Regions from separate parts of the Pseudarthrobacter linnaei genome, predicted to be linked through region 1. Evidence: predicted binding sites of a transcription regulator. Region 1 holds the regulator's gene; each other region holds the start of a gene.
The links. Region 1 encodes HrcA, which represses chaperone genes, less so after heat shock. Its sites were predicted from a motif close to TTNGCACTCGNNNNNNNCGAGTGCNAA; they were not measured.

Region 1 (7,341 bases):
CCAAGGACAAGGCCAAGAAGTAGCGGTGCCAGTGATGACTGTCCCCACGCAGGCAGGCCCGGACCGTGCCTAGCGCCCTCCCGCTGGGCGACCCGGCGCCGCCGGACGGGCTGCTGCCGGCCCAGGCGCTGGAAGGCGCCCCGGGCCGGGCGTTCGGGCTGTACGTGCACATCCCGTTCTGTGCCGTGCGCTGCGGCTACTGCGACTTCAACACCTACACCGCCACGGAGCTCGGCGGCGGAGCGTCCCAGGACGCCTACGCCGGCACCGCCATCGCGGAGGTCGACTTCGCAGCGGCGGTCCTGCGGCACAGCGGCCTGCCGCCGCGCCCGCTCAGCACGGTCTTTTTCGGCGGCGGAACGCCCACGCTGCTCCCCGCCGCGGATCTGGCCCGGATTCTCACCACCGCCATCGCGGCCTGGGGCCTCGAGCCCGGCGCCGAGGTCACCACCGAGGCGAACCCGGACTCCGTCACCCCCGAATCACTGCAGCTGCTGGCCGGCGCCGGCTTCACCCGGGTGTCGTTCGGAATGCAGTCCGCGGTGCCGCACGTGCTGAAAGTACTGGACCGCACCCACACCCCAAGCCGGGTGCCCCAAGCGGTCCAGTGGGCCCGGGAGGCCGGCCTCGCCGTCAGCCTCGACCTGATCTACGGGACGCCCGGGGAGTCGCTGGCCGACTGGCGCTACTCGTTGGAGACGGCACTGTCCTACGGTCCCGACCACATCAGCGCCTATGCGCTGATCGTGGAGGAGGGCACCAAACTCGCCGCGCAGATCCGCCGCGGCGAAGTGCCGGGAATCGACGACGATGACCATGCCGCCAAGTACGAACTCGCCGACGAACTGATTTCGGCCGGCGGGCTCGCCTGGTACGAGGTCAGCAACTGGTCCCGCACCCCGGAGCAGGCCTGCCGCCACAACCTCGCCTACTGGCGGGGGGACGACTGGTGGGGGATCGGCCCCGGTGCGCACTCACACGTCGGTGGCGTGCGCTGGTGGAACGTCAAGCACCCCACCGCCTATGCCAACCGTCTCGGGTCCGGGCTCTCGCCGGCCGCCGGCCGGGAAACCCTCGATACGGAGACCCGCAACGTGGAGCGCGTCATGCTGGAGGCGCGGCTGAAGTCCGGGCTGGAGATCGCCAGCCTGGGCGGGCTGGGTACCACCGGGCGGCACGCCGTCGCGGGACTCATCGCCGACGGCCTCGTGGATCCCGTGGCGGCCTTCCGCGGCAACCTCGTCCTGACGCTCAAGGGCCGGCTGCTCGCCGACGCCGTGGTCCGCAGGATCCTGCCGGACTGACGCGGGTACTGGGGGACTGACACGGGCCCCGGGGGACTGACCCGGCCCCGCTGGAAGGCTCACGTCTTCCCGGAGTTCCCAGCCAGGGCAGGGGCTGCGGCCTACTTGATCCAGCGGAGGTTGAACTCGTAGCGGTGCGGCTGGCCGCGGTTGACGTGGATGCCGGCCGCGACCGAGAAGCACGTCACGGCAATCCAGATGACCGTGGCCAGGACCGCGAAGATGTTGCCCACCACCGGGACGAAGACCAGCAGGTTGCACAGCACGGCAGCAATCGTGGGGGGCAGCGTGAAGTTCAGGGCTTCCTTGGACTCCTGGGCAGTGAACGGGCCGCGGTCCTTGAAAATCAGGTAGATCAGCAGTGAGGGAACGCAGCCCAGAATGCCGCCGAAGTGCGCCAGCGTGGCCCACTGCCGGTCCTCGTTTGCCGTCAGCGGCAGCGCATTTGCGGGAACGCCGTGGTACGGGGGCTGGCCATGGCCGGCGTGGTTGCCAGTATGTTCGCGTGCGTCATCTGCCACGTTGTCGTCCTTCGGATTGCGGTGGTGCGTTGCTGCCTGGGGGTGCCAGGGCTGCGCCGGGAGCGCAGCCGCCTTATCAAGAATACTTGCTCGGGCCCGGAATCACCGATCGGCCCGCTGGCGGGGCTGCGCGGCGGGGCGCCTCAGGGGACGGTGAGGAAATCGATGACCTCCTCCACCCGGCCCAGCAGGGACGGTTCCAGATCGGCGTAGCTCCGGACCGCGCCAAGGAGCTTCTGCCAGCCCAGGCCGATATCCTCCTTGGTGCTGTGCGGCCAGCCGAAGGCCGTCAGGATGCCGGTCTTCCAGTCCACGCCGCGGGGGACCACCGGCCACTTCTCGATTCCCAGCACGGCGGGCCGGATGGCCTGCCACACATCGACGTAGGGGTGGCCGACGATCAGGACGTTGCCGGCTGCGCCGGGGGACGCCATCACAGCCTGGGCGATCCGGGATTCCTTGGAATCGGGCACCAGATGGTCCACCAGAACACCGAGCCGGCGTCCGGGCCCGGGCCGGAAATCGGCCACGGCACCGGCCAGGTCATCAATGCCGTGCAGCGGCTCGACCACGATGCCCTCCACCCGGAGATCGTCTCCCCAGACCCGTTCGACGAGTTCGGCGTCGTGCTTTCCCTCCACCCAGATCCGGCTGGCTTTGGCCACCTGGGCGCGCTGGCCGGACACCCGGACGGAGCCGGAAGCGGTTCTGGTGGCGCCGGCGGGTGCCTCGGCGGCCCGGGGCGCCGGCGGCATCAGCCGGATCGGCTGGCCCTCCAGCAAGAAGCCGAAGCCGAGGCGGAAGGACCGGGACTTCCCGCGGCGGTCTTCGAGGGCCACCACGACCATGCCGCCGGATTTCTCCACCCGGGTGACAGCACCGACCCAGCCGGACTGCACATCCTCGAGCACCATTCCGCGCTCCACCGGCACTTCAGGCAGTTCGGTCCGGGCGGGCGCGGACAGGTCCCGGGGGCCCCAATTCTGGTACGACATCGGTTACACACTGCTTTACGCTCGGTTTGCTGCGGCGGGCTGTGCCCGAAAACACCTGCCCCGGGAGGAACGCCCGGAGCGAATTCAATGCTAACAATGCGGCGACTCATATTAGACTGGTTAGCACTTAGGCATGTCGAGTGCTAATCACTATGCCTTTGTGCCGGAACAGTGTCCGGCGCGGCCGGCGAGCGGCGGCACAGGATGCGGGACAGTCGAATGGAGGTGGAGCGTGAGCGAACCACGCAAGCTCGAAGTGCTGCGCGCCATCGTGGAGGACTACGTCCATTCACGGGAACCCGTCGGCTCCAAAGCCCTCGTGGAGCGGCACCACCTCGGGGTGTCCAGTGCCACGATCCGCAATGACATGGCGGCCCTGGAAGATGAGGGCCTCATCACGGCGCCGCACACGAGCGCCGGGCGCATTCCCACAGACAAGGGTTACCGGCTCTTCGTGGACCAGATTTCGGCGGTCAAGCCGCTCTCACCGGCGGAGCGCCGCGCCATCCAGGCACTGCTGGAGGGCTCCGAGGACCTCGACGACGTCCTCGACCGGACGGTGCGGTTGCTCTCGCAGCTGACCAACCAGGTCGCCGTTGTGCAGTACCCCCACCTCAGCCGCGCCAAGGTGCGGCACATCGAATTCGTCCTGCTGGCGCCCCGCAAGGTGCTCGCAGTGCTGATCGCAGACACCGGCAAGGTGGAACAGCGGGTTATCGACACGGGGCAGGAGCTGTCCGATGAGGTCCTGTCCGAACTGCGCACACGGTTCCTCGGGAGCCTCTCGGGCACCCCGCTGAACCTGCTGCCGCAGACGCTGCAGTCGATCATTGCCGGCTGCCCGCCGCCACGTCGCAGCGCCGCGCAGGCACTGGCGCGCGGCCTGGAGGCGCTGGCCACCAGCAGCCGCGAGGAGCGGATGGTCATGGCCGGGACCGCCAACCTGGCCCGCTCCAACGTCGACTTCCCGCTCAGCATCGGCCCGGTGCTGGAAGCCCTCGAGGAGCAGGTGGTCATGCTCCGCCTGCTGAGCGACATGGCAGAGGACCCGCGGGGCGTGACAGTCAGCATCGGCCGGGAAAACCCGTATGACGGACTCGCCGAGGCCTCGGTAGTGGCTACCGGCTACGGCCCGGACGCGACGGCGAAGGTCGGCGTGCTGGGCCCCACCCGGATGGACTATCCGACCACCATGGCCGCCGTCCGGGCCGTGGCCCGCTACCTTTCGCGGATTCTCGGCCCCTGACGAACCGCGTCCACCCGGCCGGCCAGACGGGCCGAGACCAGACTTCTTGCCCCTAACAGGCAGTGCCCCACCGGCAGTACAAAAAAGGAAGAGATACACATTTTGAGCAGCCATTACGACGTTCTGGGAGTCTCCCGCGAAGCTACCGGAGAAGAAATCAAGAAGGCCTACCGCAAACTCGCGCGGACCCTCCACCCGGACGTGAACCCGGGGGACGACGCCTCGGACCGCTTCAAGGCCGTCACCCACGCCTATGAGGTGCTGTCCGATCCGCAGAAACGCCGGATCTACGACACCACGGGCAACGAGAACGGCACCGACAACGGTTTCGGCGGCGGCAGCTACGCCGGCCAGGGCTTCGCGTTCCAGGACATTTTTGAGACCTTCTTTGGCGCCGGCGGCCAGGCCGGACCGGCCTCCAGGGTACGCCGCGGCCAGGACGCCCTGATCAGCGTCCGGATCGACCTCCGCGACGCCGTCTTCGGCGTCAATAAAAAAATCGAAGTGGACACGGCCGTCACCTGCCCCACCTGCGATGGCTCGTGCTGCCGTGCAGGCAGCCACCCGGAACGCTGCGACATCTGCGGCGGCAGCGGCCAGGTCCAGCGCGCCGTGCGTTCCATCCTCGGCCAGGTCATGACCACGGCCCCCTGCGGGTCCTGTGAGGGCTTCGGCACCGTTATCAAGGACCCCTGCAACGAGTGCGCCGGCCAGGGCCGCATCCGCAGCCGGCGATCCCTGACGGTCAAGGTTCCTGCCGGTGTCGCCACCGGCACCCGCATCCAGCTCTCCGGGCAGGGCGAGGCCGGACCTGCCGGCGGCCCCGCGGGCGACCTGTACGTCGAGATCCGGGTCAACAACGACGCCACGTACGTGCGCGACGGCGACGACCTGCACGCGAGCCTCAACATCCCCATGACCGCCGCCGCGCTGGGCACCGAGCTGACCCTCGACACCTTCGACGGCCGGCAGGAGATCGATGTCAAGGCCGGCACCCAGTCCGGTGAGGTCATTACGCTCCGCGGGCTCGGCGTCACCCACCTGCGCGGCTACGGCCGCGGCGACCTCAAGGTCCATCTCCAGGTGGACACCCCCACCAAGCTCGACGCCGCCCAGGAGGATCTGCTCCGCCAGCTCGCCAAGCTGCGCGGGGAACAGTTCAGCGAAGGAAAGCTCGCCGCGGGCGGCGGGGTCTTCGCGAAGCTTCGGGACCGGCTCGGTAACCTGTAGCGGTGAGCAACCCGGTCTTCTTCACTGCCCCCGGCAGCCTGGACGGGCTGGCCCCCGGTTCCGTCTTCGTCCTTGACGGTCCCGAGGCCCGCCATGCGGTCACGGTGAAGCGGCTTGGTGTGGGGGAGACCGTGGACATCGCCGACGGCGCCGGAAAACGCCTCACCGGCACCGTGGCCGCCGTCGCTCCCGGCGAACTGTCCGTGGAGTGCTCCGGACTCGCCGAGGAGCCCCGGCCAGCGGTGCGGCTCGTCCTGGTCCAGGCCCTCGCCAAGGGGGACCGGGACGAACTCGCCGCCGAAACCGCCACCGAGCTCGGGATCGACGCCGTCGTCCCCTGGCAGGCGGAACGTTCGATTGTCCGCTGGAAGGCCGAACGCGCGGCGAAAGCCCACGCCAAGTGGCAGTCCGTCGTAACGGCGGCGGCCAAGCAGGCACGCCGCGCCTGGATTCCCCAGGTCCGCCCCGCCGTCGACGGCGCCGGGCTGCAGGCCGCGGTGGCGGCTGCCGACCTGGCCATCATTTTGCACGAGGACGCCGTGCGTCCGCTGCGACAGGTGCTGGAGGCCTGGCAGAACGCCGGCTCAGGCGCCGCCGGTTCAGCGGCCGACGGCGCTGCGGGCGCTGCGGTCGGCGGCACTGTGGTTGGCGGCCCTGCGGACGCCGGCTCAGGCGCCGCCGGCACTGCGGACGACGGCACTGCGGACGACGGCACTGCGGACGGCCGGGCAGACGGCGGCCGCGAGGTGCTGCTGATCGTCGGACCCGAGGGCGGCATCAGCCCGCGGGAAGTGACCCGGCTCTGCGATGCCGGCGCGGTGACGGCCCTGCTGGGGCACCATGTGCTGCGCTCGTCCACGGCCGGTCCCGCCGCCACGGTCCTGGCCAGCGACATCCTCGGCCGCTGGGAGCGTCCGGCGGTCCGTCCGCGTATGTAATTTGCGCATAGCGGTCGACTGCTCCGTAAGGGCCGTTTTGAGGGATCAAAAGGGCCGTTACGGAGCAGTCGACGCTGAAATCCGGCGGGGTCCGCTATTTGACCGTGAACCCTCGGGTGTCGACGTTCAGATCCTCGGCCGGGTTGCCCTCTTCGAGCTGCGACACCCGGACCTCGTAGTTGCCCGGCCCCAGGCTGACTGACAGGCCGAAAGCTCCCGACTGGCCGGCCTCAGCCGAGGCCGTGACCGTCCCGTCCAGGTACCTGGTCTCGACGCTGCCCTCGATGCGCAGGATCTCCCACTTAAGTTTGCCGCCCGGTGCGGTGCTGCGGCCGGAGATCTTGACGGCACCGTCCTCCACGGAGGTCCGTTCCTGGGGATCAATGATCCACACCGGGGCGACCATGCCGGCGCTGCGGGCCGTCGGGGACCCAAGCCGGACGTGGTTGAAGGCCACGTAGTCGGTATGCCCGTCCACGAGCACCACCACCTGGATCTGCTGGCCGGCGTCGATCAGCCCCGCGCTGGCCGCGGCTGCCGTCGCGGTATAAACGAGCTGCTGGACCGCACGCCCGGCCATGGCCGGGTCCACATTGGAGTTGAAGGCATCCGCGGACATGTCCACCGTGATGACGTTCTTGCCCGAAATGGAGCTTGCCAGTTTCTTGGGGTTCTGCCACGGGGTGAAGAAGTCCGGATCGAGCGGCTTCTCGGACATCATGACCCGGAGCGCGCGTGTGACCGGGTTGTCCTGTTCCGGAACCTCACGGAACTCCCGGTAGAGGAACATGCTGTCGTTGCTCCGGCCGATCCAGTACACCGGCGCCTTGTTGGACGCCTGCGTGGTTTCCAGCGGCGCGCTCGTGGCCGGTGCCGACGCCTGGGCAGACAGCACCGGCGACGGGGCACCGGAATCCGTGATGCCGGTCTGGGGGGTGGCCACGCAGCCGGTGAGGGCCAGGGCCAGCGCCGCGGGCAGCGCCAGCAGCGGCATGCCCGGACGTCTCCGCCTGCCTGCCGCTGTCTGCCCAGTCCCGCGATCCCTGATGGCCGCTGCCTTCCGCTGCTCGGATTCCTAGAGTTCAACCACCCCCAGCCCGGCTCAAA
Region 2 (7,341 bases), on a different contig from region 1:
CCCTGGCCGTGGCGATTGTGCAGCGGCAGTGGAAGCTGGGACGGCGCGCCGCGCTGGCCCTGGGCATTGGCTTCCCCGTCGCGATGCTGGCCGCGGCGTTCACTGCGTGGCTCTCCGTGCCGCTGGGGCTTTTCCCCGCCGACGTCCTGGACCGCGGCTCCGCCGCCGAATTCATCTACCACCCGGGGCCGTATTCGCTGATTGTCGCTGTGCTGGCCGGCATCGCCGGGATGCTGTCCGTGATCAGCGGTCGTTCCGCCGCCCTGACCGGCGTCTTCATCTCAGTGACCACGGTGCCTGCGGCCGGCTTCGTGGCCGTCGCGCTGGTGCTGGGCGAGTTTGAGAAGGCGGCAGGTTCCGCCCTGCAGCTGGCGCTGAACCTGGTGGGAATCGTGGCGGCGGCCGTTGCCGTGCTGCTCTTCTACCGGCTGGTCACCCGCCGGCTGCCGGACGCCGCGGCGTCCCGCCTGAAACGGACGGCGCTGCGGGCACGGCGCTGATTCCTTGCGGCCCGGCGCCGCGGCGGGCACCGCGCGAGCGGGCACCGCGCAGGCGGGCACAGCGCAAGCGGGCACAGCGCAAGCGGGCACAGCGCAAGCGGGCACAGCGCAAGCGGGCACAACGGGCACAAAGCACAGCGGGCACAAAGCACAGCGGGCACAAAAAACCGGCCCAGCGGACGCTGGACCGGTTCTTTGTGCGCTGGTTGCAGCCTAGTGGCTGTGGCCTGCGTGCTCGTCTTCGTTGGCAGGCTTCTCGACCACGAGGGTTTCCGTGGTGAGCACCAGTGCCGCGATGGAAGCCGCGTTGCGGAGGGCCGCACGCGTCACCTTCACGGGGTCGATGACGCCTGCAGCGATCAGGTCTTCGTATTCGCCGGTCTTGGCGTTGAAGCCCTGGTTGTTGGCCGATTCCGCGACCTTGGCGACGACGACGTAGCCGTCGAAGCCGGCGTTCTGGGCGATCCAGCGCAACGGCTGGGTCAGTGCCCGGCGGACGATGCCGACAGCAGCTGCCGCGTCGCCCTCGAGGGCCTGGACGGCCGGGTCCTCGTCGAGCGCCTTGAGGGCGTGGATGAGGGCGGCGCCGCCGCCGGCGACGATGCCTTCTTCCAGGGCAGCGCGGGTCGAGGACACAGCGTCCTCGATGCGGTGCTTCTTTTCCTTGAGCTCGACCTCGGTGGCAGCGCCGACCTTGATCACGCCGATGCCGCCGGCCAGCTTGGCCAGCCGTTCCTGCAGCTTTTCCTTGTCCCAGTCGGAGTCCGTGCGGGTCAGCTCGGCGCGCAGCTGGGAAACCCGGGCTGCGACGTCCTCGGCCGAACCGGCGCCGTCAACGATGGTGGTGTTGTCCTTGGTGACGGTGATGCGCCGGGCAGTGCCCAGCACCTCCAGGCCGACCGTGTCCAGGCTGAGGCCCAGTTCTTGCGAGACAACCTGGGCGCCCGTGAGGGTGGCGATGTCCTGCAGCATGGCCTTGCGGCGGTCTCCGAAGCCCGGTGCCTTGACGGCAACGACGTTCAGGGTGCCGCGGATGCGGTTGACGATCAGCGTGGAGAGTGCCTCGCCGTCGACGTCTTCGGCGATGATGAAGAGCGGCTTGGAGCTCTGCAGAGCCTTTTCCAGCAGCGGCAGGAAGTCCTGGACCGAGGAGATCTTGCCCTGGTTGATCAGGATGAGCGCGTCTTCGAGGACAGCTTCCTGGCGTTCCGCGTCGGTGACGAAGTACGGGGACAGGTAGCCCTTGTCGAACTGCATGCCCTCGGTGAGGACCAGTTCGGTCTGCGTGGTGGAGGATTCCTCGATGGTGATCACACCATCCTTGCCGACCTTGTCGAATGCCTCGGCCAGCAGCTCGCCGATCTCATCGCTCTGGGCGGAGATGGAGGCGACGTTGGCGACCTGGGTGCCTTCGACCGGGCGGGCGTTTTCGAGCAGGCGGGCGGCGATGGCCTCAACCGAGACCTCGATCCCGCGCTTGATCTGGCCCGGGGCGGCGCCTGCCGCAACGTTACGGAGGCCTTCCTTGACGAGGGCCTGTGCCAGCACCGTGGCGGTGGTGGTGCCGTCACCGGCAACATCGTTGGTCTTGGTGGCGACTTCCTTGGCAAGCTGCGCGCCAAGGTTCTCGTACGGGTCGTCCAGCTCGACTTCACGGGCGATGGTGACGCCATCGTTGGTGATCGTGGGGGCGCCCCACTTCTTGTCCAGCACGACGTTGCGGCCGCGCGGGCCAAGCGTCACCTTGACCGTGTTGGCGAGCTTATCGATGCCGGCTTCAAGCGACCGGCGGGCAGCGTCGTTAAACGCAAGCTGCTTTGCCATGGTTTTGTCCTTTCAAAGACAGAACCCCGCGCAACTGACCCGTCAAACGAGGATCGGCGGCGCGGGGTCCAAGAGAGTTACTTTACGACGATCGCCAGGACGTCGCGGGCGGACAGCACGAGGTACTCGGTGCCGCCGGTCTTGACTTCAGTTCCGCCGTACTTGGAGTAGATGACAACGTCGCCAACGGTGACGTCGATCGGCACGCGGTTGCCGTTGTCGTCAAAGCGGCCGGGGCCTACTGCGACAACTTCGCCTTCCTGCGGCTTTTCCTGCGCGGAGTCCGGGATAACCAGGCCGGAAGCCGTGGTCTGCTCGGCTTCGAGCGGGCGGACAACAATACGATCCTCAAGAGGCTTAATAGAGACCGACAATGACCTCTCCTTTTCGTCAGCAAATTCGTGGACTTTAAAGCTGTGGTGCCAAGGCGTACAGACCGTCGTCGCGGTGCCGGCAGCCGCCTGGCTGTAAAGCTTCAGGTGTTAGCACCCTCCTAGGGAGAGTGCTAATGACGACTCTATGTAAGTAGTTAGCACTCGGTCAAGGCGAGTGCCAGAAATTCGTTCCCGGTGACCGCTGGGGCCTTGGAGACATGCCCATTCCTGGGTGCGGCCCGTGGACATTTGGGCGTTGTGCTCCATGCCGGCACCGGGCGCTGGACATGTCCGCGGTGCCGGTACCGGACTACCGTCCGCCGAGATCCTCGAAGTCGACATTCTCGCCGTTCTCGCCGTCGTCGGTACCGGCCTCGTTCCGGTGCCGGTACAGCGCCAGGCCCCCGGCCGCGGCCAGGGCAACGCCCAGGGCCAGGAACACGATGCCGCCGACGCGGACCGCGGCGTAGCTCTCGCGGATGGATTTCGCCTCGTCGGTGGCGTCCTGGACGTCCTTGCCGCCGACCGAATAGACGGTGGCGTTGAAGGAGTCCAGGAAGAAGATGATCACCAGAAGGGCCACACACACGACGGCGATGACACCGCCGGCGATCAGCGCCGGCCGGGCGTAGCGGGCGAGTCCCTGGCGGGCGGGTCGGCCGGTGCCGGCGTCCTGCTGGGTGGCGCGGGCCTCAGGGTAGTACTCGTCCTTGCCGCTGTTCGCCGTGCCGCTGTCTTCCATGCCGTCAACCTTATCGGGCGCACGGCGCCGCCCCGCGCTGAACTAGGCTTGAACCCATGTCTGACGCACCGCAGGACCAAATCGCCCCGCTGCTGAACCCCGAAGGCTGGGAGCTGCTGGCGTCACTGGGCCCCTACCAGGAGGATGAGGCGTTCCGCCTCAACGCTTCCCTCCGGAAGGCCGGACACTCCCCCGAACTCGTCTCCGCCGTCCTCACCCAGTCGCGGCTGCGGACCAAGGCCGAGGCCAAATTCGGCGAGTTCGCCCGCCAGATGATTTTCACCCAGGCGGGCCTGGAGCAGGCCACCCGGCTTACCGTGGCGGCCCGGCATGCGCAGCGCTTCGCGGAAGCCGGCATGCAGCACGTGGCGGACCTTGGCTGCGGCCTCGGCGGCGATGCCATGGCGCTCGCCTCGCTGGACATCCAGGTCACGGCGGTGGAAAGGGACGAGACGACGGCGGCCTGCGCCACAATGAACCTGATCCCCTTCCGGAACGCCACCGTGGTCCATTCCGACGCGACAACGGTGGCCCTGGACGGGATCGACGGCGTGTGGCTGGACCCTGCACGCCGGACCACCTCCACCTCGGGCACGAAACGGCTCTGGGATCCGGAGGACTTTTCCCCGCCGCTGTCCTTCGTCGAGACCCTGGCCGGCGCCGGACTGGCCGTGGGCGTGAAGATGGGCCCCGGCATGCCACACGACTCGGTGCCCAAGAACTGCGAGGCCCAGTGGGTGTCGGCGGGCGGGGACGTCACCGAAGTGGCGCTGTGGTTCAACGCGGTCCGCCGTCCGGGGATCCGGCGGGCTGCGCTGCTGCTCGGCCCCGCGGGCGCGGCGGAGCTCACCAGCGCCGAGGACTTCGACGGCGGCCCGGTCGCCCCGGTGGGGCCGGTCGAGGGGTACCTCTACGAGCCCGACGGCGCCGTCATCCGCGCCGGGCTGGTGGCCGACGTCGCACTCCAGCTGGGCGGGCACCTCGTCGACGAGCACATCGCCTACATCTGCGCCCCGGAACTGCGGGACACCCCCTTTGCCCGGCCCTACAAGGTGCTGGAGGTGATGCCGTACAACGTCAAGGCGCTCAAGGCCTGGGTCAGGGACCAGGGCATCGGGGTCCTGGACATCAAGAAGCGCGGCACCTCGGTCACCCCGGAGGAGCTGCGCAAACAGCTCCTCCCGGGAGGGAAAAGCGGAGGGAAAACCGGAGGGAAAACCGGCGGCAAGCCCGGCAGCCGCAGCAACAAGGGCAACAAGGGCAACAAGACAGCCACCCTGGTCCTCACCCGGATCGGGGAGGAGCGGGTGGCCATCTCGGTGGAACCGGTCTAGGTTCGGGCAGGCGCCGGACGGACAGCCGGATTCGCGGCTTTCTGGATTGGCGGCTTTCCGAGTTTCCGGAGGCTACTGGGCCCGCATGAAGTCCTCTGCGGCCCGGACCTGCTCGTCGCTGGGCCGGATCCCGGTGTACAGCACAAACTGTTCCAGCGCCTGGATGGTCGCCACCTCCGCGCCGGTGATCACGGTTTTCCCGGCCGCTCGGGCGGCCTTGATCAGCGGAGTCTCGGCGGGCAGCGCGACGACGTCGAACACCACCGTCGCGGCGTCCACGGCCTCCTGCGGGAAGGACAGGGCCTCGGCGTCGGGGCCTCCCGCCATCCCCCCGGCCGTATTTCCTCCCATGCCGATAGGCGTGACGTTGATGATCATGTCGGCGGTCAGGGAATCGGCGTCGGCGCGCCAGGCGAAACCGTAGAGCCCGGCGAGCGCCCGTCCCGCCTCCTCGTTGCGCGCGATCACGGTGACGTCCCGGAACCCGGCGTCGCGCAGGGCCGCGGCGGTGGCCTTCGCCATGCCGCCGGCGCCCCGGAGCAGCACGGAGTAGGCCGGGGGCACGGCGTTGCGCTGCAGCAGCTGCTCGATTGCCGTGTAGTCGGTGTTGTAGGCGGTGAGCGTGCCGCCGTCGTTGACGACCGTGTTGACCGAGTCGATGGCTTTAGCGGACGGGTCCATCACATCCACCAACGCGATGACGTCCTCCTTGTACGGCATCGACACGGCACAGCCGCGGATTCCGAGGCCGCGCACGCCGGCGATCGCCTGGCCGAGGTCCGTGGGGGCGAAGGCCTTGTAGATCCAGTTCAGGCCAAGCTGGTCATAGAGGTGGTTGTGGAAGCGCGTCCCGTTGTTGCTCGGCCGGGCCGAGAGCGAGATGCAGAGGGTCATGTCTTTATTCAGGATGGGCACTGCTCTATTAAACGACAGGCCGGGCCAGGCCGCCGCGTTCCCGGGCGCTGGCTGGCCCGCGAAGGCCGGATATCAGGCGCAGCCGGTTCCCGGGTGCTGGGACCCGACGGCGACCGGAAGCTTGCCGGGTGCCCTGGCGTGTCCGGCCAGCACGGCGGCCAGCGCGTTGAAAGCGCCCTGGCTCCGGCCGTAGAGTGCGATCCTCGCAGGGGCGGTGGAGTGTGCCAGCGGCCAGGGCGCGTCGAGAGCGACCGCCACGTCCGCCGGCGTCTGTGGCGCATCCGGTGAGGACGGTGATGCCGCGGCGCCGATCAGCGAGACCAACGGACCCGCACCGATGCTGATGCCGGCGTTGCGGGCAGCGGCGGCGAACCGCGCCCGGTCCTGGGCCGAGCCGCCCGTCACCCGGACGCTGGCCGGCACGATCGGCCCGTCGCAGGGCCCGGCCAGCACGGTGATGGCCGCCGCGGAGACGTCCTGCGACAGGCCGCTGCCGCTGCCGGGCGCCGTTCCGGGCGCGGCGCCCGTGCGGGCACGCCAGATCATCATGGTGACGACGCGCTGCGCCGCCTCGGCGAGCCGTTCGGGCGGCAGGGCGCCGCTGCGCACCGCGGCGATGATCGCGGCGTGGGCGGCCTCCACGTTGACGGGCATCAGCAGCAGATCTGCGCCGGCGGCCAGTGCCAGCGGCGCAGCGGAGTCGTTGGGGTACTGTCCCCTGACCGCGCCCATGTTGAGCGCATCTGTGACGGCCACCCCCTGGAATCCCATGCTGCGCAGTTCGGCGTAGGCCGCTGGGGACAGCGAGGCGGGAACGCCGGGTTCGAGAGCCGGCACGGCGATGTGGCCGGTCATGACCATCGGCAGACCGGCGTCGATGGCCGCCTGGAAGGGCAACAGGTCCCTGGCCCGGAGCTGCTCCAGGCTTGCGCCCTGGACCGGCAGCCGGGCATGGGAATCGACGCTGACCGAACCATGGCCGGGAAAGTGTTTCGCGGCCGGCAGCAGCCCCGCGGCCAGCATCCCCTGGGAAAAGGCGACGCCGAAGCCGGACGCGGCGTCGGCGTTCCCGGACATCGACCGGGCTCCGATGGTCGGATCGGCCGGCCCCATGGTGACGTCGGAGCTCGGGGCGAAGTCGGTGTTGAATCCCAGCGCCGCGAGCTCGGAGGCCATGGCCTGGCCGGCCTTGCCGGCGAGCGCCCCGCTTCCCGCCGCGCCGTAGCTCATCGGGGCAGGCCATTCGGTCAGCGGCGCCCGCAGCCGTGCCACCACGCCGCCCTCCTGGTCGACGCCGATCAGGCCGGGCCAGCTGCGGCCGCCGGCCCGTGCCGCAGCCTGGAGCCGGCTGGCGACCCCGTGCATCGCCGCGGTGTCCACCCTTCCCTCCGGTGTTCCCGGAACGTTGTCGCCCATGATGACGGACCCGGCCAGGTGCAGGCGCTCGATGAGCGCGGCCTGGGCCTCATGGTCGAGCCCGCGGTAGAACGGCAGCAGGACCTGCCCGGCCCGCTGCTCGGGAGTCATCGCGGCCACAGCCCGCGCCGCGGCGGTCGCGTCCCGCTGCTGCGGGCCCCAGCCGAGCGGCCGGGTCCCGGCGCGGGGAAAGGCATCCGGATCGTCCGGCAGCGTCGCGGACGGATCCGCCGGGG
Region 3 (7,341 bases), on a different contig from region 1:
TCGACGTCACGGAAACATTCCCTCCGGCGTATCCATGGTGGGCCGTCGGCATCATGATCGCCGTCGCGGTCGTTGCGATCGGAATCACCGAACAGACAAGCTGGGCGCTGCTCCTTCCCACCGCGGCCGTGGGCGTCATCGGCTACCTGGTCCTGATCGGCGGAGAAGCCGCAGGGATCGGGCCGCGGTTCGCTCCGGCCCTCGCCGCCGTGGTGATCGGTCTGCTGGCCCGCGTGCTCGCCCTGCGGATGGGCGCCCCGCAGCTGGTCGTGGCCGTACCGGCAGCGCTGATCCTGCTGCCCGGACTCACCATATTCCGGTCCATGTATGTATTGACCATCGAGGAATCCGAGATCCTGATCGGCGCCGGCGGGATGCTCAACGCCGGGGCCATCGTGATGGGCGTCGCGGCAGGCATTGTCCTCGGTGACACGCTCGCACGGCCCCTGACGCGCGGCCTGGCCAGCAACGAACGGCGGCGGGCCCGGCGCCGCTAGGTCCCCTTTGCACTCTGCGCCGCCGGGTTTCCCCACCTTCGCCGGGTCCCGACGGCGTGGCGGGCGGCCGGGCCGGCGATCCCCGGCGTCGTGATGGCAAAGGTGGGGAAACTCCGCGGTACCCCGCTGGATCTGCTGTTAGATCTTGCGCCGGTCAGATCTTGCCGATGGGGAGCTTCTTCTCGGCCTGGAAGTCGTCCTCCACCCGGCCCCTCGCCCAGTAGCCGGAGAGCGAAACCTGGGAGCGCTCCAGCCCGCGCTGCGCGTAGAGCACCTCCCGCAGGCTCTTCATGTAGCCGCGCTCGCCGTGCGCAAAAACCTGCACGCGGCCTTCCGGCCAGGTGGCGTCGCGCACCGCGCTGACCAGCAGTTCACTGGCCCCGGCAGGCACGCCGCTGCGCAGGAGCCAGCGCAGTTCCACACCGGCCGGCGCCGCGATGGCCTGGATGTCGGCTTCGCCGTCCACCTCGAGGAAGGCGAGACCGCAGGCATCCTCCGGCAGCGATTCGATCGAGGCGCCGATGGCCGGCAGGGCGGACTCGTCGCCCGCGAAGAGGTACCAGTCCGCGGCCGGATCCGGGTTGTAGCCGCCGCCCGGGCCGGTGAAGGTCAGGGCGTCGCCGGCCAGGGCGGACGCAGCCCACGGTCCAGCGAGGCCCTCATCGCCGTGGATCACGAAGTCGATGGCGAGTTCACCGGCCGCCGTATCGACCCAGCGGACGGTGTAGGTCCGGGTGTGCGGCCACTGATCCCGCGGCATGGACTCCCGGATTTCCCAGAGGTCCGGCGGTTCCGGGTAGTCGATCCCGGGCTGCGGGAACACGATCTTGACGTAACGGTCCACGAAGTCATTGTTCACGTAGCCGGCGAAACCCGGACCCCCGGCAATGATCCGGACCATGTGCCGCGAGAGCTGCTCCCGGCGCAGGACGGTGAGGCTGGTCTGTGGGCGGGATTTCCGGGTGGCCGAGGTGGCTGCGGGGACTGAGGTCATGAAGCCAAGCGTAGCCAACATCCCTGGACGGAACCCTGACCGTGAAGCCCGCCAGTAGAGGCAGCCGGCTAGGGAAGCGGCGGCAGTCCCCAGTCCACTGTGCCGTCGCCTTGCTCCTGGAGCAGCATGTTGGCGTGGCTGAACGGTCGGGAGCCGAAGAATCCCCGCGAGGCCGAGAGCGGACTCGGATGGGCGCTGGAGAGCACCGGTGCGGAGCCCAGCAGCGGCCGGGCGGTCCCGGCGTCGCGGCCCCACAGGATCGCCACGAGCGGCGCGGGGGAGCCGTCGGCTGTGATGCGTTCCGCCACGGCGCTGATCGCCGCCGCCGTGATGGCTTCCCACCCCTTGGTCCGGTGCGAGCCGGCCTCCCCGGCCCGGACGCTAAGGACCCGGTTCAGCAGCAGGACGCCCTGGTCTGCCCAGCCGCTGAGATCGCCGTGGATCCGCGGCGGCAGCCCCAGATCGGCCTCGAGTTCCTTGTAGATATTGGCGAGGCTGCGCGGAATGGGCCGGGTGGCGCCGTCGACGGCGAAAGACAGTCCGACGGCATGGCCGGGCGTCGGATACGGGTCCTGGCCCACAATGAGGACCCGGACCTCTGCCAGCGGCCGCCGGAACGCCCGCAGCACGTTCGACGCCGACGGCAGGACCTCGTGGCCCTCGGCGACTTCCCGGCCCAGGAAGGACAGGACGTCGCGCAACTTCCCCTCGACCGGGGCCAGCGCCCCGGCCCAGTCGCCAGCCACGAGCTCGTGCAACGGCAGGCGGGCCAGCCCGGCGAAGCCCACGGGTTGGGTCACTGCGGGCTCCAGCTCGAACAGGGCACCGCTGTCAAGGGAGTCGAAGGTAGGCACAGCACCTATTCTCGCAGGGTGGCGAATGACAACACTGTTATTCGCCCGTAACATGGGTGAAGACTTTTCACCGTATCCAGCCGTACCGGAACAAGCAGGGAGTGTGTCGTGGCCGAACAAGCGCAGGAGCGCCTCTCGACGGCGGAATCTGTCGCCGCCGGGACCAGCCCCGAGTCGCTGCTGGGCAGCCGCCACCAGCAGATGCTGGCGCTGGAACGGCAGTGGTGGAAATACGCCGGCGCCAAGGAACAAGCCATCAGGGAGCTCTTCGACCTCTCCGCCACGCACTACTACCAACTCCTGAACGCCCTCATCGACACCGAGGATGCGCTGGCCCACGATCCCATGCTGGTGAAGAGATTGCGTAGACTACGTACGTCACGCCAACGTGCGCGCACTGCTCGCCGCTTGGGCTCAGACGCGTAAAGCACAGCCGGATGCGCGGATTCCCGCGCGGACGCCGGCGTGGGCAAATCGTCAGAAATCAGCAAGGACGTCGTTTTTACCATGACCAAATACGCTCGGGATGAATTTGATCGGGTCCCGGAGACCTCCACACGCCAGGGTGTCCACCGGGCAGTCGCCGAAACCCGCCGCCGCCACCGCCTGGGGTCCATTCTGGCCGTCGGCGCCGCGGCATTGGCCGTCGGCCTCGTGGCCTTCCTGATTCTGCCGAAGCTGGGATTCCCCTCCGCCGGCGAGCCGATGGCCGCCTCGTCCGAGCAGGTCGGCAGCAGCGCCGCCGCGTCGCCCGCCCCCACGAGCTCCACCCCGGCGCCGTCCAGCCCCGGGCCGTCCAGTCCTGCCCCGGTGAACCCGGAGGCCAGCGTGGCACCCTCCACGCCCGCCACCACGCCCGCCGCCGCCTCCGCGGCTGCCGTCGTCGACAAGACCCAGCCGGTCGCGGTCTACAACGCGGCAGGCACTGCGGGCCTGGCCACCCGCGTAGGCGGAACCGTCTCCACCGCCGGCTGGAAAATCGGCACGCTCGGAAACTGGGGTGGTGCGCCCCAGCAGCGGTCCGTCATTTTCTACAGCGGTGCCGCGCAGAAGACAAACGCCGAAGCCCTTGGCAAACTCCTGGGCATCCCGACCGTAGTGGACTCGGCCGACTTCCAGCTCCCGCTCGTTGTTGTCCTGGCGCCAGGTTTCCAGTAGTGAGTTCCGGTTACGCCTGAATAACTATTGGCTGCCTGACCCGACCCAGCCGCGCGCTCCGGCCCGAGGCTGTGGGTACAGTAATTGCGGACTGCTTGCATTCCGCGGCCCACGTTGTGGTGGGCCGCCCGCCAGCCAACTGAAAGTGTGGTCTCCAATGGCATTGGGAACCGTCAAATGGTTCAACGCCGAGAAGGGCTACGGGTTTATCACCGTGGACAGCTCCGGGGCCGATGTCTTCGTGCACTGGTCTGCCATCGCGGGGGAGGGCTACCGTGCCCTGGACGAGGGGCAGCGGGTGGAACTCGAAGTCGGCGAGGGCGAAAAAGGCCCGCAGGCCGAAAGCGTCCGGCCCGTCCAGTGACCTTCGCCGCCGCAGCGCCCGCCCCGCAGGGCCCCGCCGACGCCGCTGCTCCAAGGGCCCCTGGCAGTACCTTCCGGAGCCGGCCTGCGGCCCAGCGGGTCTGCCGCGCCATGGCCGTGGCCGCGGCTGCCGCCCTGACCACAACCGCGTGTCTGGGCCCTACTGGCGGCGCCCGCGTGGAGCAGGCGGACGCGAGCGGTGACGGCACCCTGCGGATCGGGCTGATCCTCGACAACACCGGCCCACAGAGCTTCCTCAACGCCCCCCAGTTGGCTGCCGCAAAGCTTGCCGTGAAGGAAATCAACGCAGCGGGCGGCCACAAGGGCAAGCCGGTGGAGTTGCTCCCGGAGACCATCAGCGCGGACACCGGAGCGCAGGCCAAGGCGCTGGTGGCGGCCAAAGCCGACGTCGTCATTGGCCCCACGGACTCAAGCCGGGCTCCCGCCGCCATCGATGTCCTAGCCAACGCCAGGATCGCCGTGATTTCCCCCGCGAACACTGCCAGCGGGCTCAGCAGCTATGAGAGCGGCGGCTTCTATTTCCGGACTTCGGCGGCCGACATAGCGCAGGCCCCCGTGCTGGTCAAGCTCGCCACGGACAGCGCGGCCGCCACCCTCGCCGTGGTGTACGAGGAAGGCAGCTACGGCAAAGACGTGTCCACCGCCGTCGCCGCCGCCGCCCAGCGGTCCGGCCTCGGGTCCGTCGCCGTCGCGGGGTTCGCCCCGGGCCAGGCCCAGCAGGCGGCCGCTGCCGTGAAGGCGGCGGCTCCCGACGCCGTCGTGCTGGTCTCGCGGGCCGGGGCGCAGGGCGCCATCGCCGAGCTGAACAACGCCGGCGTAGCCGGAGCGAAGCTCATCCTCAGCGACGGTGCGGTCAACCAGTACGGCTCAGGCCTTGGATCCAGCGCACTCGGCGGTGCCCGGGGAATCCTGCCCGGGACCTTCGCCTCCGCGCACTTCCAGGCCGAGCTGGTGTCCGTGGATCCGGAGCTGGCGGACATGACCTTTGCCGCTGAGACGTACGACGCCGTCAACCTCGCCGCCGTTGCGGCCGCTGCGGCGGAGGACGACGCCGGAGCCTCCGTTGCGGCCAGCCTGATCGCCGTCTCGGGGGGCAGTGCCCAGGCGTCCGGCGGCTCCGGGCCTTCCGGCGAAGCCACGGTCTGCAAGAGCTACCAGGAATGCCTCGACGTCCTCCGGGCCGGCAAGCGGCCCGATTACGACGGTGAATCCGGGCGGATCGGCTTCGATGCCAACGGTGATGTCAGTTCCGCCAACTATGTCGTCTACACATACGGTGCGGACAACATGGCAACCATGAGCGGCAGCGAGACGGCCGGCAGCAACGGGAGTTAATCGCCCGTAGCGTATTGCGTCGCGCCGGAGCCCCGCCAGCCGGCGGTGCAGGGCGTTCCGTTGCGCGCACTGCTTGCACTCTCCCCGGGGGAGTGCTAATTATTGAGTTAGCACTCCCGCGTATCGACTGCTAAAACAACGCCCGGTTCGCCCGGCCGCGAAGTTGCAGCAGCCGCATCCGGGAGCGAAAGAAACACCTGGCTGGGGTGAGATTCCTGGCCCGGCGGCATACAGAGGCCGCGGGGCAAGGATCGTCCGTCGCGGGCACCGCAGCAAAGGTTCATTCTTAACGACTGTCCCGAAAGGACTACTGCCGTTATGGCCAAGATCATTGCATTTGATGAAGAGGCACGCCGCGGACTTGAGCGGGGCCTGAACATCCTCGCCGACGCCGTCAAGGTCACCCTCGGCCCGCGTGGACGCAACGTCGTCCTCGAAAAGAAGTGGGGCGCCCCCACGATCACCAACGATGGTGTTTCCATCGCCAAGGAGATCGAGCTGGAGGATCCTTACGAGAAGATCGGCGCCGAGCTGGTCAAGGAAGTTGCCAAGAAGACTGATGACGTCGCCGGCGACGGAACCACCACCGCCACCGTGCTGGCTCAGGCCCTGGTCAAGGAAGGCCTGCGCAACGTCGCGGCCGGCGCTGACCCCCTGTCCCTCAAGCGCGGCATCGAGAAGGCTGTCGAAGCTGTCACCCGCGAGCTCCTGGCCTCCGCCAAGGAAATCGAAACCAAGGAAGAGATTGCCGCCACCGCGTCGATCTCTGCCGGTGACAACGAGATTGGCGCCCTGATTGCCGAGGCCCTGGATAAGGTCGGCAAGGAAGGCGTCATCACCGTCGAGGAGTCGAACACGTTCGGCCTCGAGCTGGAGCTCACCGAAGGCATGCGCTTCGACAAGGGCTACATCTCCGCTTACTTCGTCACCGACGCTGAGCGCCAGGAAACGGTCCTCGAGGATCCGTACATCCTGATCGTCAACTCCAAGATCTCCAACGTCAAGGAACTGGTTGCTGTCCTCGAAAAGGTCATGCAGTCCTCCAAGCCGCTGCTGATCATTGCCGAAGACATCGAGGGCGAGGCCCTGGCCACCCTGATCGTCAACAAGATCCGTGGCACCTTCAAGTCCGTCGCCGTCAAGGCTCCGGGCTTCGGCGACCGCCGCAAGGCGCAGCTCGCCGACATCGCCATCCTCACCGGTGGCCAGGTCATCTCCGAGGAAGTCGGCCTCAAGCTTGAGACCGCTGGACTCGAACTCCTGGGCCGCGCCCGCAAGGTCGTTGTGACCAAGGATGAGACCACCATCGTCGAGGGTGCAGGTGACGCTGACCAGATTGCCGGCCGCGTTTCCCAGATCCGCGCCGAGATCGAGAACTCCGATTCGGATTACGACCGCGAGAAGCTGCAGGAACGCCTGGCCAAGCTGGCCGGCGGCGTTGCGGTCATCAAGGCCGGTGCCGCAACCGAGGTCGAGCTCAAGGAACGCAAGCACCGCATTGAGGACGCTGTCCGCAACGCCAAGGCTGCTGTTGAAGAGGGCATCGTCGCCGGCGGTGGCGTTGCCCTGATCCAGGCCGGTGCAAAGGCATTCGCCAACCTGCAGCTCGAAGGCGACGAGGCAACCGGTGCGAACATCGTCCGCGTTGCCATCGATGCCCCGCTGAAGCAGATCGCCTTCAACGCCGGCCTCGAGCCCGGCGTTGTCGTCGACAAGGTCCGCGGCCTGCCTGCCGGCCACGGCCTGAACGCAGCAACGGGCGAGTACGTCGACCTGCTGGCTGCCGGCATCAACGACCCGGTCAAGGTCACCCGCTCTGCCCTGCAGAACGCGGCTTCCATTGCCGGACTGTTCCTCACCACCGAGGCCGTCGTGGCCGACAAGCCGGAGAAGAACTCCCCAGCCATGGGCGGCGGCGACGACATGGGCGGCATGGGAGGCATGGGCGGTTTCTAACCACCCGGCTTCCGGCGCTGGCTGGTCCAGCGCTGAACCTCCAGTTCAACGACGGCGGTCCCACCTTCGGGTGGGGCCGCCGTCGGCGTTGAAGGCCCGGCCGGTCTGGCAGGATAGTGCAGTGACGATTACAGCAGCAGCCGACGGTTCGGCTTTAGGAAAT
Region 4 (7,341 bases), on a different contig from region 1:
GGCGCTGGAAGCCATGATCAGCGGGGACGACTACCTGGCCATGTCCGACGGCGACGCCCTGCGCCAGCTCGAGGCCGAATACCGCCTCGCCGATAACGCCCACATCGCCAGCGGCGCGGCGCGGCTGCGCTGGCAGCTGGCCGAACGGTGGCGGGCAGCCATCGCGGAGCACCCGCGCCAGGCGGAGCTGCTGCGCAGCCTGCTCAAGGACGGCCGGGTAACGCTTTCGGCGCTGACCGGGCAGGCCGCGGAACTGCTGCCCATGCTCGTGCCGGTGTGGTCGGTGAGCCCGTATCTCCTGACGGCGGTCCTGCCCGTGGAGCAGAGGTTCGACGCCGTGGTCATCCTCGACGCCGAGGCGACGTCGCTGCAGGCTGTCCTGCCGGCCATCGCCCGCTCCAGCCAGATCATCGCCTTCGGTGACGACCGGATTGCGAGCCCGCGGACCTTCACCGTCAGTGTGGAGCGGCTCGCGGCCGGCGAGAGCTCCCACCAGGGTGTGGAGAGCGCCTACCAGGCTCTGACGGCCGTGTTGCCCACCTGGAGTCTGCGCACGGTGTACCGCGCCGTGGATGAAGATCTTGTGCGGCAGCTGAGCAAGGGGTTTTATGACGGCGGACTGCGCCGCTTGCCCGAAGGCCAGTCCGCGACCGGGCTGGACCGTGCCCTGACGGTGGAATACCTGCCGGACGGCACGGGGCTGCCCAGCGCCGACCAGGACGGTGTCGAATCCGTGGTGGCCGAGGTCAACCGTGCGGTGGAGCTTGTCTTCGAACACGCCCGGCTGCGGCCGCGGACGTCGCTGGCTGTTGTCACCGGCAGCCTCCGGCACGCAGCCCGGATCGGCGAGTCGATCCGGCTGCAGCTGCCGAATTACCCGATGCTGGCCAGCTTCTTCACCGCCGGCGACGAATCCTTCCGCGTGGTGGACCTGGAACGCGCCCAAGGCCTGGTCCGCGACCATGTGATCTTCTCCCCGGGGTACGGACGCACCCCGCACGGGCGGGCCCTCCACAGCCTGGGACCGCTGTCCCTGGACGGAGGGCGGGCCAAATTCGCCCTCGCCATGACGCGGGCACGACGGTCACTGCACGTGCTGAGCTGCTTCCGGCCGGAGGACCTCGACGTAACCCGGCTGAACAACGGCGCAGTGGACTTCTACGAACTGCTGAACCGTGAAATCGCAGGCAACTCCGATCTCGGCAGCCCGGCATCGCGGGCCGCGGCCAGTGAACAGGCCCTGGGGGCCGACCCCCTCGTGGCGGACCTGGGCGACCGCCTGCGGGCCCGGGGTGCCCGGGTCTGGCACCAGTACGACGGCGCGCTGAACATGGTGGCCGCGGCCGACCCGTTGAGCACCCTCGGACTGGACGACGCCGAGATTCCCCGGCCCGTGGCGATTGAGTCCGACGGCACCGAGCAGTACCGCCGCCTGACCGTCCGCGAACGCAGCCGGCTCCGCCCGCAGCTCCTGGAAAGACTCGGCTGGCGCTACATGCCACTATGGACCATAGAGGTCTTCACCGATCCGTCGGCCTGCGCCGACCGCATCGGCGGATATCTTGGCCTGGAAAAGCCGGTCGCGACGCAGCGGAAACCGGCCTCGCCGGGATTCTTCGACGACGACGTCGTGAACCTTGCCGTCAACGAAGAGCACGCCTCGGAGCGGCGGTCCCCGGCCGGACAGCCGGACGGCGCGCATCAGGACAGGACAGATCAGGACAGCAAGGAGGCCGGCGGCATGACCGCGGACGGCGATACCGAGAACCACAGCGATATCCGGAACGACCGCGAAGGCCGGGACACGACCGAACAACCCGCAACTGCGACGGCCGCGGCAGATGTGCTGCCGAACAAGGCCGCCGAAGACGATCCTAGGCGCTGGGGCGACGAGCCAGGCGGCTACGACCACGATTCCTGGCTCGAGGAACAGAAGCCTCCGCACTGGGGCTGAGATCCTTCTCGGCCCGCACCGCAGGGGATTGGGATTCCGCGGGAGCCCCTGCCAGGCGGTCATCTGCCGGGTGGCTCGACTAGCCATGAGGGGCCGCCACAAGCACAAAGAACAGCTTCCCCTGCGTGGAGGCACCGGCGAGCCGACCGGCCTGATCGGCGCCGGCAGCGACGACCAGGAGGCCGTCGGTCTCCCCGGTTGCCAGCCATTGGCCGGCCCCGTTGCCGTGCTCGGATGTCCAGAGCACCGGAACCGCCGCGGCCAGCACCTGGGTAGCTGCCGGCTGGTCAATGCCATTGCCGGTGGTCATCACGACTGTGACGAGCTGCCCGGGGGAGAGCAGTTGGATTGAGGCGGGATCGGCCATCCGGAGCGGCACGGCGGCAGATCCCGGGGGGCTTCCCGCCAGTAGGCCGGGACCGAGCAGCTGGGCGTCAGACAGAAGTTGGCCCTTGCGCAGGGCCACCGCCAGCTGTTTGCCCTGCAGCGACTCGGTGCTGCCGTAGCTGCCGGCCGGCACCAGGCCGCGCGGGACGCTCAACACCGTCAGGTCATCCGGGCCGAGGGTCTCCCCTGCCGGGAGGTCCCGTGCGGCGGCGAAAGCGGAGACCGTGAAGGCCGGGGCCGGCGTCAGCTGCTGGACCGTGAGGCCGGCCGCGACGCACAGCAGCAGCGCAACCCCCAGCCGCCTGTTACGGGCCAGCCACCGGGCCAGCCGCCTGCGGAGAGCCTGCCGAGCCGGTCCTGGCCGGCGACGCGGACTTCCGGAGGTCGACCGGACTGGCCGGCGCCGCCGGGAACCGCCGTTGCGCAGCACCGATAAAGGGTGCCACACGCCACGGAAAAAGGCCCCAAGGCTGGCCTCAGGGACTGCGCCAACGGACGGGACGGGACGGGCGGGGGTGGACATAGCCCGACACTACGCACCGGCTCGGAATCCGGGCAGGCGGTCATTGGGCTATGTGGACAAACAGCCCGAAGGCATCGGGCCGGAGCGGGCCCCGGCCCGCAGACAGTTACTAGCTTGCGGAAGCGGCGGCAGGCGCCGGCGTAGCGGCCGGGGCCGGGGCCGGGGAGACAGTGCTGCCTTTGGCGTCGCGGGAGTCGGTCCGGTAGAACCCGGAACCCTTGAAGACGACGCCGACGCTGTTGAACTTCTTGCGCAGGGTTCCCTGGCACTCGGGGCAGGATGTGAGGGAGCTGTCGGTAAACGACTGCACGGTCTCAAAGGCGTGGCTGCAGTCCTTGCAGGCGTATGCATACGTGGGCACTGGAAATCCTTCTCTGGGACAAACGAGCAGGTCCCGTGCTGTCCGGGGGGTCCGCAGCCGACATGTCCGTCGCCGCGATTCCTCCCTTAGCAGTCGCAGGGCCTGAGTGCCAATTCTATCACCCCTGCGGCGCGTCCTTTCATCGGCTACCGCTGCTGCAGGGGCAGCAGGCCAGCCGGGGTCAGGGCGGCAGCCACCTTCCTATCAAAGGGCTCTGCCGGGATGCTGCCGGCAGGCAGGACCTCGCCTTCGTACACGACGGCGGCGCTCGGCAGGGGCGGCAACACCCCGCCGTCGGACGCCGGAGCCGCGCCGTCGGACGCAGGGGCCGCGGACGGGAGGAGGGCGGCCAACGCCGCCAGAAACTTGTCGTAGTAGCCGCCGCCCTGGCCGATCCGGTTGCCGGAGTGGTCGACGGCGGTAGCCGGCAGGAAGACGCCGTCGGTGTGCTGCATGACGGCAGTGTCGTGGCGTTGCCCCGCGGGCTCCTGGATCGGCGCGTAGCGGCTCCGCGCAAATTCGGATGCCGGTGTCCAGTACACCCAGCTCAGAGCCAGGCCGGGCTCGCAGACCGGCAGCAGCACCTGGTGCCCGGCCTCATGCAGAGCTGTCAGCAGCGGAAGGGTCGGGGGCTCCGACCCCACCCCAAGATAGGCGGCGAAAGTGCCCGGTCTGCCACCGGTAAGGCCGGAAGCCCAGGCAAGTCCGTGCCGGGCAATGCCCCGGCCGGCGCTTTCCAGCAGGGCCGGCGTCAGGGCGGCACGCCGGGCGCGGTGGCTTCCCCGGATGTCTTCCTTCGACGCCATGCCCGTATTACCTCCGCGTCATGCAGTCCGGCCAACAGCGGTTCCCCTGGCGGCTCGAATGATTACCCAATGTTTTGGTCCCTCCGTTAGATTAGTCCAGTGACTACACCCAACGCTCCCGTCCGCAAGGCCGTCATCCCCGCAGCGGGCCTCGGCACCAGATTCCTTCCGGCCACCAAGGCCATGCCCAAGGAAATGCTGCCCGTCGTCGACAAGCCGGCCATCCAGTACGTCGTGGAGGAAGCTGTCAAAGTCGGCCTGAGCGACATCCTGATGATCACCGGCCGCAACAAGCGCGCGCTGGAGGACCACTTTGACCGCGTCCCCACGCTGGAAGCTGCCCTGGAAGCCAAGGGAGACACCGCCAAGCTTGAGTCCATCCAGGCGGCCAGCAATCTTGGCGACATCCACTATGTGCGCCAGGGCGATCCGATGGGTCTGGGCCACGCCGTGCTCCGCGCAAAGCAGCACGTGGGCTATGAGCCGTTTGCGGTCCTGCTGGGCGATGACCTGATCGACGCCCGCGACGACCTGCTGAGCACCATGATCGAGGTGCAGGCGAAGACCGGAGGATCGGTGGTCGCCCTGATCGAGGTTGAGCCCTCTGAGATCAGCGCCTACGGCTGCGCCGACATCGAAGCAATCGGCGGCGAAGAGTACGTCCGCATCAACCAACTCGTTGAGAAACCCGACGTCAAGGACGCGCCGTCGAACCTGGCCATCATTGGCCGCTATGTCCTCCACCCGGCGGTCTTCGAGGTGCTGGAACGCACCGCGCCCGGCCGCGGCGGCGAAATCCAGCTCACCGACGCGCTCCAGGAGCTCGCGGCCGGTGACGGCGAGGGCTACGGCGTGTATGGCGTGGTCTTCCGCGGCCGCCGCTACGACACCGGCGACAAACTCAGCTACCTCAAGGCCTGCGTCCAATTGGCCTGCGACAGCGACGACTTGGGTCCCGGCCTGCGGGAATGGCTCCCGGGTTTCGCCTCGAGCCTGGCCCCCAGCCTGACCAAGTAGCCCCGGTGGGGGGCACCTTCCACTGGCCGGTGACGCTTGAAAGCGGCGACCTCGTGCTGCGCCCGATCCGTTACCGGGACCGCAAGGAATGGACCGAGGTCCGTTCCCGCAACAGCGAGTGGCTGGCCCCCTGGGAAGCGTCCAACCCCGTCCCCGGGGGAGGCCTTCCCGACTACCGCAACATGGTGCGTTCCCTCAAGGCGCAGGCCGCCCAGGCCACGGCCCTGCCGTTTCTGATCACCGAGCGGACCCCGGGCTTCCGGGAGCCCGTCATTGTGGGACAGCTGACGGTCTCCTCCATCGTGTGGGGCTCGGCCATGATGGCCACACTGGGCTACTGGGTGGACAAGGGCCGGGCAGGGCACGGCATCGCGCCGACCGCCGTGGCCCTGGTGACCGACTATTGCTTCCAGACCCTGGGGCTGCATCGGATGGAAATCAACATCCGGCCCGAGAACGGACCCAGCCTCCGGGTGGTCGAGAAGCTCGGCTTCCGTGACGAGGGCTACCGTCCGAGGTTCCTCCACATTAACGGTGAATGGGCCGACCATCGGAGCTTCGCACTGACCTCTGAAGAAGTGCAGGAGGGGCTTTTGTCGCGGTGGCAACGCAGCCGCCCCGCGTAGCCGTCAGACCCTCCCTGACCAGCCCTTACGTCATCAATCCAGTGAATTGACAGTTCCCCAGCGACACACCGGGGACAATGCGGCCCGGGACCCCGCATTGCTCATACGGTTTTGATGTGGATATCCCTCTTAGCAGCTCTGTGATCCTTGTCATTGCTGTTGCGCTCTGGATTGTGTGGGTTGCCCCCTACATGCTCCGGTACGGACGCCACCAACTGCAGCCCGCGGGCGAACTTGCGGCGGACTTCATCGATCTCGAAACAGCAGCCCCCCAAGCCGGGAACGTCATGAAGATGACGGCCCAGCAGGAGAAACCCATGACCAGCACCCAGCGCACCGAGTCCGTCCCGGGAACTACCGGACCCGACGGCGGTCCCAAGACTGCAGCCACCGGTCCGGCGTTCAGAATCCGCTATGGCCGGCTGGCCCTCGCCCTGGCGGGCCTGCTCTCGCTGCTCACCGGCGTCGTCTCGGCGGCCCTGCGAATCTTCGGCCTTGGGTCACCCTGGCTGCCGTTCGCGGCGCTGTTCGGCGCCGTGGCCGCGGTCTTTATGCTCCGATGGCTCGCCGTCCGGGACCGCCGCCGAAAAATGAACGCCGCCTTTCGCTCGGCCATGAGCACACCGGCCCGACCGGCCGAATACGTTCCGGAGCGCGCCCCGCTGCGGGAGCCGGCGGGCGAGCCCCGCGAACGCGCCGAGAGCCCGCTCTTTGACGCCCAGGCCGACGCCGCCGAACGAAAGCCGGCACCCAAACCCCTGACCGTCCAGGAACTCCGCGAGGCGGCGCTCGCGGAAGCCATGGCCTCGGGCGACACCTCCGTCCGTGGCACCGCAGGCATCCGGTCCGCCGAAGGAACCAGCTGGGAACCGGTAGAAGTCCCCAGGCCCACCTATGTGGAGGCACCGAAGGCCGAGCGGGCCGCCCCCGAGCCGCTCGACCTGCCGGAAGCGCCGAAGGCAGTTGGGAAGCCGTCGCTGAAGCAGGGCCTCCCGCAGGCGCCGGCCGGCAGCCTCGGCGCGGATGCCGAGCAGAAGCCCTTGGGCAAGGCCCAGAGTGCCCTGAGCAACCTGGACGACGTGCTGCAGCGACGCCGGGCCTGAGCTTCGTTTTTCCAGCCCCGGGCAGCCAGCAACGGCCGCCCGGGGCTTTTTTGTGCCTTGGCTGCTCAGCCAGCGGCGTTCTTGTCTTTCCTCAGATAGCCAATCAAGAAGCCGACAACCACAAAAATGCCCAACCCGCCGAAGATGGAGGTCAGGACCACCCCTAGCCCGCGAAACCAGACGCCGTCACTTTCGAATCCAAGTACAACCGCGTGGCGCGGGTTTTGCTCCCGGGTCGATGGCGTCATCGAAATCGACAACGGTGCCGCTGGTTTGCGCCCCGCTCCGAGCCAGCTCTTCGTCCACACCGATCAGGTGGCCGCCGACGCCGATCAACACCGGCCCCAGGCAAAGGACAATAACTGTCACCGCCAGGTTCCCCACCCTTGCCAGCGACACCCGCGGTATCGGTCGCCGCTTAACGGCAGCTCTTTTAGATGTCGCGTCCCCATTCTGCCGGACCGGTATCACTATCAAGTCGACGGGAATCCTGCGGACCGGAGGGGAACCGGATTCCAGAGCCTGCCATAGTCACTCTCGGGCCTGGATACTGACGGCTTCTGT

Region 2: groES (co-chaperone GroES) is a predicted target of HrcA. The motif match lies at 2,854-2,880, and genes of this name have one in related genera.
Region 3: groL (chaperonin GroEL) is a predicted target of HrcA. The motif match lies at 5,330-5,356, and genes of this name have one in related genera.
Region 4: ACZYZ3_RS12585 (FmdB family zinc ribbon protein) is a predicted target of HrcA. The motif match lies at 3,312-3,338, and genes of this name have one in related genera.

What each region holds. Positions count from the first base shown of each region.
Region 1 is NZ_JBVAYX010000001.1:225,095-232,435, reverse strand. It holds gene lepA (translation elongation factor 4) at 1-23, shown strand, start outside; gene hemW (radical SAM family heme chaperone HemW) at 66-1,304, shown strand; gene ACZYZ3_RS01025 (DUF4870 domain-containing protein) at 1,406-1,825, opposite strand; gene ACZYZ3_RS01020 (DUF3097 domain-containing protein) at 1,969-2,820, opposite strand; gene hrcA (heat-inducible transcriptional repressor HrcA) at 3,053-4,066, shown strand; gene dnaJ (molecular chaperone DnaJ) at 4,169-5,296, shown strand; gene ACZYZ3_RS01005 (16S rRNA (uracil(1498)-N(3))-methyltransferase) at 5,299-6,234, shown strand; gene ACZYZ3_RS01000 (GerMN domain-containing protein) at 6,329-7,228, opposite strand.
Region 2 is NZ_JBVAYX010000002.1:13,744-21,084, forward strand. It holds gene ACZYZ3_RS01940 (DUF389 domain-containing protein) at 1-500, shown strand, start outside; gene groL (chaperonin GroEL) at 714-2,324, opposite strand; gene groES (co-chaperone GroES) at 2,402-2,698, opposite strand; gene ACZYZ3_RS01955 (hypothetical protein) at 3,009-3,440, opposite strand; gene ACZYZ3_RS01960 (THUMP-like domain-containing protein) at 3,497-4,774, shown strand; gene ACZYZ3_RS01965 (shikimate 5-dehydrogenase) at 4,847-5,689, opposite strand; gene ACZYZ3_RS01970 (glycoside hydrolase family 3 N-terminal domain-containing protein) at 5,762-7,341, opposite strand, start outside.
Region 3 is NZ_JBVAYX010000007.1:128,552-135,892, reverse strand. It holds gene ACZYZ3_RS09275 (threonine/serine exporter family protein) at 1-497, shown strand, start outside; gene ACZYZ3_RS09270 (siderophore-interacting protein) at 652-1,491, opposite strand; gene ACZYZ3_RS09265 (uracil-DNA glycosylase) at 1,560-2,345, opposite strand; gene ACZYZ3_RS09260 (DUF3263 domain-containing protein) at 2,454-2,771, shown strand; gene ACZYZ3_RS09255 (LytR C-terminal domain-containing protein) at 2,853-3,503, shown strand; gene ACZYZ3_RS09250 (cold-shock protein) at 3,661-3,867, shown strand; gene ACZYZ3_RS09245 (ABC transporter substrate-binding protein) at 3,978-5,222, shown strand; gene groL (chaperonin GroEL) at 5,541-7,178, shown strand; gene ACZYZ3_RS09235 (RNase H family protein) at 7,300-7,341, shown strand, end outside.
Region 4 is NZ_JBVAYX010000013.1:7,102-14,442, forward strand. It holds gene ACZYZ3_RS12575 (AAA family ATPase) at 1-1,954, shown strand, start outside; gene ACZYZ3_RS12580 (RcpC/CpaB family pilus assembly protein) at 2,034-2,864, opposite strand; gene ACZYZ3_RS12585 (FmdB family zinc ribbon protein) at 2,974-3,225, opposite strand; gene ACZYZ3_RS12590 (5-formyltetrahydrofolate cyclo-ligase) at 3,372-4,031, opposite strand; gene galU (UTP--glucose-1-phosphate uridylyltransferase GalU) at 4,131-5,048, shown strand; gene ACZYZ3_RS12600 (GNAT family N-acetyltransferase) at 5,000-5,674, shown strand; gene ACZYZ3_RS12605 (hypothetical protein) at 5,791-6,777, shown strand; gene ACZYZ3_RS12610 (DUF3592 domain-containing protein) at 6,964-7,146, opposite strand.